4 regions of the Streptomyces sp. NPDC051677 genome follow, and region 3 is predicted to be linked to each of the others. Evidence: riboswitches for the same ligand, from Rfam matches in the RefSeq annotation. Region 3 holds a riboswitch; each other region holds the start of a gene.
What was found. A riboswitch is a leader RNA that binds a small molecule or an ion and turns the genes downstream of it on or off. The one in region 3 is predicted to bind cyclic di-AMP.
Positions count from the first base shown of each region.

Region 1: it holds a riboswitch for cyclic di-AMP, as region 3 does, so the genes downstream of both, ACIBAF_RS26505 (M23 family metallopeptidase) here and ACIBAF_RS40315 (M23 family metallopeptidase) in region 3, are expected to answer to the same signal.
Region 2: it holds a riboswitch for cyclic di-AMP, as region 3 does, so the genes downstream of both, ACIBAF_RS10580 (C40 family peptidase) here and ACIBAF_RS40315 (M23 family metallopeptidase) in region 3, are expected to answer to the same signal.
Region 4: it holds a riboswitch for cyclic di-AMP, as region 3 does, so the genes downstream of both, ACIBAF_RS19045 (NlpC/P60 family protein) here and ACIBAF_RS40315 (M23 family metallopeptidase) in region 3, are expected to answer to the same signal.

Region 1 covers NZ_JBITCT010000024.1:21,266-24,277, reverse strand. Annotated here, with positions in the region: gene ACIBAF_RS26510 (M16 family metallopeptidase) at 1-1,043, shown strand, start outside; cyclic di-AMP (ydaO/yuaA leader) riboswitch at 1,266-1,464, shown strand; gene ACIBAF_RS26505 (M23 family metallopeptidase) at 1,479-2,222, shown strand; gene ACIBAF_RS26500 (GntR family transcriptional regulator) at 2,411-3,012, shown strand, end outside.
Region 2 covers NZ_JBITCT010000007.1:141,190-144,201, reverse strand. Annotated here, with positions in the region: gene ACIBAF_RS10590 (helix-turn-helix domain-containing protein) at 1-330, opposite strand, end outside; gene ACIBAF_RS10585 (ATP-binding protein) at 544-1,026, shown strand; gene ACIBAF_RS10580 (C40 family peptidase) at 1,080-1,553, opposite strand; cyclic di-AMP (ydaO/yuaA leader) riboswitch at 1,557-1,736, opposite strand; gene ACIBAF_RS10575 (hypothetical protein) at 2,107-2,412, opposite strand; gene ACIBAF_RS10570 (ATP-dependent Clp protease proteolytic subunit) at 2,420-3,012, opposite strand, start outside.
Region 3 covers NZ_JBITCT010000052.1:8,586-11,597, forward strand. Annotated here, with positions in the region: gene ACIBAF_RS40310 (aldo/keto reductase) at 1-851, opposite strand, end outside; gene ACIBAF_RS40315 (M23 family metallopeptidase) at 999-2,036, opposite strand; cyclic di-AMP (ydaO/yuaA leader) riboswitch at 2,044-2,212, opposite strand; tRNA gene ACIBAF_RS40320 (tRNA-Met) at 2,491-2,564, opposite strand; gene ACIBAF_RS40325 (dihydrofolate reductase family protein) at 2,648-3,012, opposite strand, start outside.
Region 4 covers NZ_JBITCT010000014.1:178,913-181,924, reverse strand. Annotated here, with positions in the region: gene pcrA (DNA helicase PcrA) at 1-959, opposite strand, end outside; cyclic di-AMP (ydaO/yuaA leader) riboswitch at 1,199-1,378, shown strand; gene ACIBAF_RS19045 (NlpC/P60 family protein) at 1,386-2,552, shown strand; gene ACIBAF_RS19040 (tellurite resistance/C4-dicarboxylate transporter family protein) at 2,920-3,012, shown strand, end outside.

The DNA of each region.
Region 1 (3,012 bases), on a different contig from region 3:
CCTCGCGCCTGCCCAAGGGCCTCGGTCTGCTCGCCGACGCCCTCAGGGCGCCCGCGTTCGCCGACAGCGAGGTCGAGCGCCTCGTCCGCAACCGCCTGGACGAGATCCCGCACGAGCTCGCCAACCCCTCCCGGCGCGCCGCCAAGGAGCTCTCCAAGGAGCTGTTCCCGGCCACCGCGCGCATGTCGCGCCCGCGCCAGGGCACCGTGGAGACGGTCGAGAAGATCGACTCCGCCGCCGTGCGCGCGTTCTACGAGAGGCACGTGCGCCCCGCCACGGCCACCGCCGTCGTCGTCGGCGACCTCACCGGCACCGACCTGGACGCCCTCCTCGGCGACACCCTGGGCGCCTGGACGGGCTCCTCGGCCCAGCCGCGGCCCGTGCCGCCGGTCACCGCCGACGACACCGGCAGGGTCGTCATCGTGGACCGCCCCGGCGCCGTCCAGACGCAGCTGCTGATCGGCCGGATCGGCGCCGACCGGCACGACCGCGTGTGGCCCGCGCAGGTGCTCGGCACGTACTGCCTGGGCGGCACCCTCACCTCCCGCCTGGACCGCGTCCTGCGCGAGGAGAAGGGCTACACCTACGGCGTCCGCGCCTTCGGGCAGGTCCTGCGGTCCGCGCCGGACGGCTCGGGCGCCGCGATGCTCGCCATCAGCGGCTCCGTGGACACCCCGAACACCGGTCCCGCCCTGGAGGACCTCTGGAAGGTGCTGCGCACCCTCGCCGAGGGGGGCCTGACCGACGCCGAGCGCGACGTCGCCGTGCAGAACCTGGTCGGGGTGGCGCCGCTGAAGTTCGAGACCGCCGCTGCCGTCGCGGGCACGCTGGCCGACCAGGTCGAGCAGCACCTGCCCGACGACTACCAGGCGACGCTGTACCAGCAGCTCGCCGCGACCGGCACCGTGGAGGCCACCGCGGCGGCCGTGAACGCCTTCCCGGTGGACCGGCTGGTGACCGTCCTCGTCGGCGACGCGGCTCAGATCAAGGAGCCGGTGGAGGCCCTCGGCATCGGCGAGGTGAAGGTCGTGTCCGCCGAGTAGGCGGACCGGCAGGCGCGGTGCACGCGCCAACGGCACACGCGCGCAGGGGCCCTGGCCGACGGAAACGTCACCAGGGCCGCTGCGTGTCCGAATTGAGGCGGAGGTTGCCTGTCTGCCCTGTGGGATGCGCTACAAAAACCGGGATTCGTTTGAGGATTGAAACCCGTCCCGCTTAGCTTCATGCGGGCTGTTCGTCAGGCAGTGCGCCGCAGCCGCGGCACCGGACAGTCATCGCCGAGTCCCCGTACGGCGCGAGCCAGGGGAGCCGGGGACCCTCCCTCCTGTCGCCGCCTTCGCGGCTGGAGGGGCCCAGAAGTCCCTGGGGTGAATCGGACGCCCGCGCGAGCCGCGAGGGGGTCCGTAGGAGACCTTCCTGCTCCGAACCCGTCAGCTAACCCGGTAGGCGAGAGGGAAGGAAAGGACACCCCCCACTTCATGGCGTTCACCTGCGCCACCGGGAAGCACCGTCGGCCCAGCCGGATGCAGCGCACCACCGCGCGCGCGGCGGGCGTCGCGGCGCTCACCACCACCGGTGTCATGGCCACCGTCGCCTCCGCTCCGGCCTTCGCCGCCGAGCCCACGCCCGAGCAGACCGGGCTGATCCCCGTCGTCACCGCCGGCGAGGCCGCCGCCGAACAGATCGACGACCAGGTCGCCGTGCAGAAGCAGGCCGCCTACGAGCAGGCCGCGCGCCAGGCGGCCGCCAAGAAGGCCGTGGAGGAGCGCGAGGCACGCGTGCGTGCCGCCCGCGAGGCCGAGCGCAAGCGACTCAACGCCTTCGTGCCGCCGATCACGGGTTCCTACGTCTCCACCGGTTACCACGCCAGCAGTTCGCTGTGGTCCTCCGGCAGCCACACCGGCATCGACTTCCACGCCGCGACCGGCACCACGGTGCACGCGGTCGGCCTGGGCACCGTCGTCGAGGCCGGCTGGGGCGGGTCGTACGGCAACCAGGTGGTCATCAAGATGAACGACGGCACGTACACCCAGTACGGACACCTGTCGTCCATCAGCGTCTCGGTGGGCCAACAGGTCACTCCCGGCCAGCAGATCGGCCTGTCCGGCGCGACCGGCAACGTCACCGGTCCGCATCTGCACTTCGAGGCCCGCACCACGGCGGAGTACGGCTCGGACATCGACCCGGTCGCCTACCTCCGCCAGCACGGCGTGAACGTCTGACGACGCACGGCGACAGATCGTCCAGCCCCGGCCCTCCCGGCCGGGGCTTTCGCCGTTTCCGATGCCCTGCTGTCCAAAAAATATCCATGGATTCCGACCCGCCATCGGAAATTCCCGCTCATTGCAATAGAGTCACGGAACACACGTCAACCGTCGACGTTTCACGGGGATTAAGGCGGAGGTCCGTCATGCGTATTCCGGCGCACTCGGTGTGCACGGCCATTCGGGACGACATCGTCGCGGGTGTCTACGAGCGCGGCAGCCGCCTCACCGAGGAACTCCTCGCCCGCCGCTACGGCGTTTCCCGCGTCCCCGTCCGGGAGGCGCTGCGCACGCTGGAGGCCGAGGGCTTCGTCGTGACGCGGCGGCACGCGGGCGCGTGCGTCGCGGAGCCGACCGAGCAGGAGGCCGCGGACGTGCTGGAGATGCGCATGCTCCTGGAGCCGCTCGGCGCCGCCCGGGCCGCCCAGCGGCGCACGGAGGCCCACCTGAAGGTGCTGCGCGGCCTCGTCCGGCTGGGCCAGGAGCGGGCCAGGAGGGGCAACAGCGAGGATCTGCGCTCCCTGGGCGGCTGGTTCCACGAGACGCTCGCCCAGTCCTCCGGAAGCCACGCCCTGACCTCGATGCTCACCCAGCTTCGCCACAAGATCGCCTGGATGTACACGGTGGAGGCGCCGGTCAACCCCGTGGAGTCCTGGGCGGAGCACGGCGCGATCGTGGACGCCGTGGCGCGCGGCGACGGGGAGCGCGCACGGGCGATCACGGCGCTGCACACCGAGCGCACCACAGT
Region 2 (3,012 bases), on a different contig from region 3:
CTGGGACTCCAGACTGATGAAGTCACGGTAGGTGGGCGGCAGCACCCCGCGGTAGGCGTGCCACCAGTGGTCCCGACCGCCGCTGCCCTCGGCGCCCGCCAGCGCCAGCATCAGCTCCCGCAGCTGTGGATCGACTACGCCGTAGACGTCGAGGAGTAACCGCACATCGGCCGGTTTTGACCCACTGGTGCCGGTCTCGATACGGCTCACCTTGGACTGGTGCCAGCCCACGAGCCGGGCCGCCTCACCACTGGTGAGGCCCGCCTGGGTGCGCAGCGTGCGCAGTTCGGCGCCCAGTTTCCGGCGGCGCACCGCGGGACCGTGTTGCATGGGCTCCTCCTTAGTCCTTACGGGCCGTCCAAATACGCTCTGTCGTCGCAGAGTTCACCGCATCGAGCGACAGATATATGCATATCTTGGTGGATCGCCACCCGTGACCGGCGCGGTAATGGCAGTCTGGCGAAGAAGCACCAGTCCGGGACCGTACTCGAACCACACGCACCGTGTCGGACTTCGGTCCCGTGGGAAAGGGACGACGTCGCCATGGCAGATCACCTGGAAGCATCCGTCACTCTGCCGAGCGATCCCGCTTCGGTCTCCACGGCCCGCGGCTTCGTGGCCGGCGCCCTCGAAGAGTGGGGTCTGCCGGGGGACACGGAGGCGGCCGACACCGTCCGGCTGATCGTCTCAGAACTCGCCACCAACGCCGTACAGCACACCTTCGGGCAGTCACCCACCTTCACGGTGGACCTCGTCCTGGACCGTGACGAACACTTGCGCATCGGTGTCACCGACAGCCACCCGCGCTTCCCGAAACGGCTGCCGGCCGCCGTCCAGCAGGACAACGGCCGAGGCTTGGTGATCATTCGCTGGCTGACCGCGGAGTGCGGCGGCAAGCTCAGAGTGCGGCCCACCCGGGAGGGCGGCAAGACCGTCATCGTCGAACTCCCGTGGACCGTCCCGGCGGCGGAGCCGGTGGCCGGAGCCCTGACTGCCCCGGCGGAGGGCGAGATCCCGGGGCGGTGACGGCGCGTCAGGGACGCCGGCGCCACCCCGGGAGACTCAGTGGACCCGATGGCTCAGCGGACCCGCCCGTACCAGACGCTCTTGGTCCAGATCTTCTGCAGTTTCACCACGTCCCCGGTCTTCGGCGAGTGCCAGATCTTGCCGTTACCCGCGTAGATCCCGACGTGGTACACGTTCGAACCCGAGTGGAAGAACACGAGGTCGCCCGCCTTGCGGCTGGACGCCGAGATGTGCTTCGTCTTGTTGTACTGCTGGGCCGCCGTCCGAGGCAGGGTCTTGCCCGCCTTCTTGTACGAGTACAGCGTGAGCCCGGAGCAGTCGAACCTCTTCGGCCCGGTGGCCCCGTACTTGTACGGAGCGCCCTTCTTGGAGGCCGCGATCTGGAGCGCCTTCGTCGCCGGTGTGGCAGCCGAGGCGTCCGGGGCGAGCCCGGGGACCACGACCGAGCCGCCGACGGCGGCGATGGCGAAGGCCGAGGCCGTACCGGCCCGGACCATGAGCGACGGGACACGATTGAGCGCAGTCATGCGCAACCCTTCGTCAGCCGCCTGTGAAGGATGACCTGTCGGATTCGGGCTGGCGAAGTTGCCCGGCCGCTGACGCGGCTTCACCCCAAGGGCTGCTCGGCCCGGTCATGGCGTGACCGTTCCGGCGACCCGTCGTGCTTGGGTCCTCCACTCCTGCCGATGCACTTCTGTCGACCGGTCATCCGGGCGGCGGCAGGACTCGGCGTCCGCCCGGACCGCCCCGCCTCTTGTGGCGGGGGCTTGTCGTCAGTCAGGGATCTTGGCTCACGGATGTCCGAAAATCCCAATGGAACCGGGGATTTGTGGGGTTACTCACCACTCACCCGTTCGGGTGGACACCCTGATGGCCGATCAGGTGTCAAGGCGGCCACAGGGCCCCGGACCAGCCATGGAGCCCTTTATTCCGCCCGAAGAGCGCCCATTTGCGCAACCTCTACCGGCCCGGGAAGACAGCGCACGCTACGCCGAACGAGGGTCCCTCGTCTGGTCCGTTTCAACTCCGCGCCGGACGGCACGCTCGGGGCGCGGTCCGCCCGGCCCAGGTCGCCTCGCGTCAACTGTCGGAGAGCGGAGGCACCGTGACGCGCGCCGCACGGCGCTCCCCGTCCAGGACGCGCAGCGCCCGCGCGAGTGTCGGAGCGTGCAGCTCGTTCTCGCCCCGCTGGTGCATCAGCGTCAGCGCGTCGCGCAGCGCGACCGCCTTGCTCACCAGCGCCTGGGCGGCACGCAGTCCGCGGTACGTGTCGCCGTGGTGGGCGGGGTTGATACGGCCGAGCAGGTCGACGACGTCGAGGTAACCGTCGATCAACTCGGCCTCGGCGCGCGTCAGCGCGGGCAGCGGCGGCAACTCGGGCACCATCGGCCCCTCACCTCCCGCCCTGGCCGCCGGCCGAGGTCTTGCGGGTGGTGATGATGCCGTCCACCAGGCCGTATTCCATGGCCTCCTGGGCGGTGAGGAACTTGTCCCGCTCGATGTCCGCGCTGACCTGCTCCGGGCTGCGCCCGGTGTGCAGGACGAGCATCCCCTCCAGGGTGGCCCGGATGCGCGCCAGTTCGTCGGCCTGGATCGCGAGATCGCTGGCCTGTCCTTCTACGGGCTCGGGCAGGGACGGCTGGCGGATCGTCATCCGCGCGCCCGGCAGCGCGAACCGCTTGCCCGGCGTGCCCGCCGCGAGCAGCACCGCCGCCGACGAACCGGCCTGGCCCAGACAGGTCGTCTCCACGTCGCAGGTGACGTACCGGATCGTGTCGTACAGGGCCGTCATCGCGCTGAACGAGCCGCCGGGGGAGTTGATGTACAGCGCGATGTCCCGGTCCGGGTCCTTGTGCTCCAGGTACATGAACTGGGCCATCACGTTGTTCGCCGAGAAGTCGTCGATCGGCGTCCCCAGGAAGACGATCCGCTCCTCCAGCAGCTTCGAGTACGGATCCATGGTCCGGCTGCCGAAACTCGTACGCT
Region 3 (3,012 bases):
GCGGAGGCGATCGGCGCGGCCACCGTGGGCTGCGCCGCGAGCCACGCCAGCGCGACCGTGGCGACCTGGGCGTCGTGGGCCTGTGCGATCTCGTCCAGGGCGGTGAGCACCTTCTGGCCCCGCTCCGTGTCGAGGTGCTTGGCGGCGCCGGCGGCGCGGGCGCTCTCCACCGTCGTACCGGGCCGGTACTTGCCGGTGAGGAAGCCGGAGGCCAGCGCATAGTACGGGACGGCGGCGAGGCCGAAGCGGGCGGCGAGGTCCTGGAGGCCGCCCTCGTAGGTGTCGCGCGAGACCAGGTTGTAGTGGGGCTGGAGGGCGACGTAGCGGGCCAGGCCCTCGCGGTCGGAGAACTCCAGGGACTCCTGGAGGCGTTCGGGGGAGATGTTGGAGGCGGCGATGTGGCGGACCTTGCCGGCCTTCACCAGTTCGTCGAGCGCGCCGACGATCTCCGCGACGGGCACCTCGGTCTTGTCGAAGTGCGTGTAGTAGAGGTCGATGTGGTCGGTGCCGAGGCGGCGCAGGGAGGCGTCGGCGGCGGCCTTGATGTTGGCCGCGGTCAGGCCGGGGAAGTCTGGGTGCTGGCTGACCTTGGTGGCGATGACGATGTCGTCGCGGTTGCCGCGCTTCTTCACCCAGTTGCCGATGATGGTCTCGGACTCACCGCCGGAGTTGCCCTCGACCCACGCCGAGTAGGCGTCGGCGGTGTCGAGGAAGTTGCCGCCGGCGGCCGCGTAGGCGTCGAGGACGGCGAAGGAGGTCGTCTCGTCGGCGGTCCAGCCGAAGACGTTGCCGCCGAGGGAGAGCGGGAAGACCTCGAGGTCGGAGGAGCCGAGCTTGCGAAGAGAAGTCATGCTTCATATCAACGGGCTCGGGCGGCACACCCATTCCATGGGCAACGCAAAGAACGTGTGAACACCCCTGAGGGGGCCGCCCTGAGTGGCCGCCCTGAGGGGTGTTCCGGTCCTACGGGTATGACAGGTGCTCCCCGGAGGGACTGCTCAGGGGTTGAGGCCCTTGTCGCGCAGCCAGGCCATCGGGTCGACGCCGTCGGAGTTGCCGTTGGGGTGGACCTCGAGGTGGAGGTGGGGCCCGGTCACGTTGCCCGTCGCGCCGACGCGGCCGATCACGTCACCGGTGCCGACCTTCTGGCCGACACTGACGCTGATGGAGGACTGGTGGCAGAACCAGAGCTCGGTGCCGTCGTCCAGCGTCAGGATGGTGCGGTAGCCGTAGGAACCGGCCCAGCCCGCCTCCGTGATGGTGCCGCTGTGGACGGCCTTGATGAGCGTGCCGGTGGGAGCGGCGAAGTCCAGGCCCGTGTGGTAGCCGGAGGACCACATGGAGCCGGCCTGACCGAAGGTCGAGGTGATCGTGTACGAGGAGGTCGGCAGCGTGTACTGCTTGGCGAGCTCGGCCAGGCGCGCGGCCTCGGCCTTCTCCGCGGCCTCCGCGGCGGCCTTCGCCTTGACGGCGGCTGCCTTGGCCTTCGCGTCCTGCTCGGCCTTGGCGACGGCGTCGCTCGCGGCCTTGGCTGCGGCGGCCTCGGCGGCGGCCTGGGCCTTGGTCTCGATCTGGGTCTGCTGCGACTCGGCCTGCGCCATGATCCGGCTGCGCAGGGCCTCACCGGCGTCGGAGGCGCTCTGGCTGCTGTCGTCGGCGGTCGTCTCGGAGCCGAAGCTCGACAGGGCCGGCGCGGCGTCCTGGGCGGGCTCGTCGTCGGAGATGAGCGAGCCGACGTTCGGCAGGTCCGGCAGGGAGATGGAGACGGGGGCCTTGCCGGTGTTGGCGCTGGCCATGCCTCCCGCGCTGACGGCGGCTATGACGCCGACGCCGAGGACGGTGGAGCTGCGGGCGAACCCGCCGCCGCGCTGCTTGGCGACACGGTGCTTGCCGCGTACCGGGCGAATGGACTCCGCGGTGGGGTTCCACTCCTCCCAGGGGCCCTCGTCGGTGCGGTAGTCGCCGTAGCCGAAGGTCTCGGTGGACCGCTGGGCGGGCACGAACGGGGCTTCTGGGGCAGGCCGGTTGGACGCCACGCGGGCGTACTCCTTTCCTTCCGTCGCCTACCGGGTTAGCTGACGGGTTCGGAGCGGGAAGGTCTCCTACGCGCGTATACCGGCCGTGGACTCCGCGAGTTCACGGTGGCTTCCGTGCGATTCACCCCAAGGTGGTGGTTCCCCGGTTCCCTTGCGGGATTCGGCAGTGCGCACGGAGCCGACTCTTGTGACGGCTGGGACGACCGCGCTGCGTTATCGAACGTTAATAGACCTGGGGGCCGGTTTCCAAGCTCTTCTGCTTGATCAACAACATTTTCGGCCTGGGACTTTCGACCCATGACCGGTGAAAAACGGGCGAGTTGACGGAAGGGACGTCCAGAAACACAGCGCACGCACAGTAACCAACCAGCCACATGCCCGGGATGGGCGCCGAGGAGTCCCGGATACGCACCGAGGGCCGGAACCCTTTCGGATTCCGGCCCTCGGCCTTCAGTAGCGGGGACAGGATTTGAACCTGCGACCTCTGGGTTATGAGCCCAGCGAGCTACCGAGCTGCTCCACCCCGCGTCGTTGTGACTCCAGTCTACGCTACTTCCGGGGCGCGAAACACCACGGTTTACCGCCGCCCCTGACGCCCCGCCCTCACCGCCTCATTCCAGGTGCCGGTTCGGGGCCTTCGCCCGCGCCTCGAACTCCGCAAGGACGAGGACGTCGACGCCCGCGGCCGTCAGGAGCCCGGTTCCGTCCGCCTCCGTCACGAAGGTGTCGGGCTCGCGCCAGGCGGTGACCACCCGGCGCACGCCCGCGTCGAGGATGAGGCGGGCGCAGGGGGAGGGACGGGAGGAGCGGCGGGCGCAGGGTTCGAGGCTGCTGTACACGGTGGCCGTGGGCAGCCGGGGGTCGGCGGGGTCGAGCTTCGCGAGGGCCGCCTCCTCGGCGTGCACGACCGGGTCGCCGGCCTCGCGGGAGTGACCGCGGGCCAGTTCCGTGCCGTCGGCGGCCACGATCACCGCGC
Region 4 (3,012 bases), on a different contig from region 3:
GCGGGCGGCACGTCGTACTCGTTCACCGGCACGTCGACGGGGTGCTCGGAGGTGCCGACCAGCTCCCTGACCAGGGCGTACTGGGCGTGGTTGGTGTCCTGGTACTCGTCGACGAGGACGTGGCGGAAGCGGCGGCGGTAGTGCTCGGCGACGTCCGGGAAGGCGCGCAGCAGGTTGACCGTCGTCATGATCAGGTCGTCGAAGTCGAGGGCGTTCGCCTCGCGCAGCCGCGACTGGTACATGGCGTAGGCCTGGGCGAGGGTCTTCTCGAAGCCGTCGGCGGCCTGGGCGGCGAAGTCCTCCTCGTCGATCAGCTCGTTCTTGAGGTTGCTGATCTTGGCGCTGAAGGACTTGGGCGGGTAGCGCTTGGGGTCGAGGTCCAGGTCACGGCAGACCAGGGCCATCAGGCGCTTGGAGTCGGCGGCGTCGTAGATCGAGAACGACGACGTGAAGCCGAGCTTCTTGCTCTCCCGGCGCAGGATGCGCACGCACGCGCTGTGGAACGTCATCACCCACATCGCGTTCGCGCGCGGGCCGACGAGCTGCTCGACGCGCTCCTTCATCTCGCCCGCGGCCTTGTTGGTGAAGGTGATCGCGAGGATCTGCCCCGGGTGGACGTTGCGCTCGGCCAGCAGGTGGGCGATGCGGTGGGTGAGCACGCGCGTCTTGCCGGAGCCGGCGCCGGCCACGATGAGCAGCGGGGTGCCGGCGTGGACGACCGCCGCGCGCTGGTTTTCGTTCAGCCCCTCCAGGAGCGCCGCCGCGTCCAGCGCCGGGCGCGGGGCGCCGTCGCGGTAGTAGGCGTCCCGGTCCGGGGGCACGTCGAACTTCCCGCCGAACAGATCGTCCGGAACCGACTCCGGTCCGTGATCGTCCTCGGGCGGCGGCGGGGGTTCGTCCTCGTGGGCGCGGGGGCCCTGGAGGTCCGCCAGGAAGCTGTCGTCAAAGAGGCTGCTCATCGCTCTCCGAGTCTAGGGGGCGCCACTGACAACCGGCCGCCCTCCCGGAAACATCCCCCACTCACCCTCCGGCAGACCGCCGTCACGATCCGCGACGGACATGGTCGAAGCACGAGACCACAGCCCGAGGTCACGAAGACGTATCGGGCATATCACCCATCAACCTTCACACGGGCCACACGAGTTGGCTACCGTGCCGGACAGGCCGTACGACCCGCACCGGCGAACCCCGCCGGGCCGCGCGGCCTCCGCCGAATCCGACGCGCCCGCTCGCGCCAGCCGGAGCCGGGGACCCACCGAAACCCTGGGGTGAATCGGCCCAACTCCCTCTCGGGGAGGCGGCCGTAGGGCAACCCTTCCGATGATCTACCCGCCCGAACCCGACAGCTAACCCGGTAGGCGGAGCACTGGAAGGAGTCGCCTCCCTTGGCGTCGCAGCACCGCAAGCCGCGCTCCGCGGGCCCGCGCGTGGCAGGCATCCGCACGCCCGCTCTCGCCACCGCCGCGCTCACGTCCGTGGCCCTGCTCTCCCAGACGGCGAACGCGACCCCGTCGGACGACGGCAAGCCCAGCCTGGAGGAGGTCGAGAAGAAGGTCGACGACCTCTATCGCCAGGCGGAGTCGGCCACCGAGAACTACAACGCCGCCAAGGAGAAGACGACCAAGCAGCGCAAGCGGGTCGACAACCTCCTGGACGACGTCGCGCAGCGCACCCAGAAGCTCAACGAGGCGCGGGAGGAGCTGGGTTCCTATGCCGCGGCCCAGTACCGCACCGGCGCCTCCGCCCCCGACACGGCGACCTTCCTGCTCGCGGACACCCCGCAGGACTACTTCGACCAGAACCAGCTGATGAGCCGGCTGACCGACCGCCAGAAGGGTGCGGTCGACGACTTCGTCACCGAGCAGTCGGCGACGATGCAGAAGCGCCGGGAGGCCACGGAGAGCCTCGCATCGCTCACCGACACGCAGAGCGACCTGAAGACCGCCAAGGCCACCGTCCAGAAGAAGCTCGGCGACGCGCGCGAGCTGCTGTCCCAGCTGACGGCCCAGGAGAAGGCCCGCCTCGCGGCGATCGAGACGCAGAAGCGGGAGGAGGCCGCCCGGCAGGCGGCGGAACTCGCCCGACAGCAGGCCGCGGACCAGGCCGCGGCGCAGCAGGAGAGCGGCGCGGGCTCGTCGAGCACGGAGACCGGGACCGGGACCGGGTCCACCTCCCCTGCGGACTCCTCGTACGCCACCAAGGCCGAGAAGGCGCTCGCCTTCGCCCGCGCGCAGATCGGCAAGCCGTACGTCTGGGGCGCCACGGGCCCCGACTCCTACGACTGCTCCGGCCTCACCCAGGCCGCCTGGAAGGCCGCCGGCGTCACCCTCCCGCGCACCACCTACGACCAGGTGAACGCCGGCACCACGGTCTCCCTCGCCGATGCCCAGCCCGGCGACCTGGTCTTCTTCTACGACGACGTCAGCCACGTCGGCGTCTACATAGGCAACGGCATGATGATCCACGCCCCGAAGCCGGGCGCCTACGTCCGCGAGGAGTCGATCTACTACGCCGGCGAGTCGATCATCCACAGCGTGGTACGCCCGGCTTGAGCACAGACGTGCGCGCGTAGGCGAGCCGCTTCCGGTGGGGCACGCGCGCGTGGCCTGCGTGGCGGACACGCGCGCGTGAGCGTCGCGGCGGGCGCACGCGCGCGTGGGGTTCGTTCGCGAAGGCGGAGGCGAAGGCGGAGTCGGGCAGTGGGCTTCGCCGCCGGCGGGGGCGAGGGCCGGCCACGCTGAGCGGCGGCGTGGCACGACCCGCGCCTGCACGGGCCCCCGGACACCCCGCGCCCCCGGACACCCCGCGCTCACGGCCTCCCCGCGCGCCCCTGCTCCGCGCCTGCACCCGCGCGTAATTCTGGCCGCCCGCGCGCGTGCCCCGCTCGTGGGGTGTGGCGTGCTCCTTAGCATCGGGCGCATGCCCGGCTCCTCGGCTCGTCCCTCGCCCGCGCCCTCTCCCGGCTCCGCTCTGCGCCTCTGGTGGGCGCGGCGGCCACCGGCGGCCGGGGCC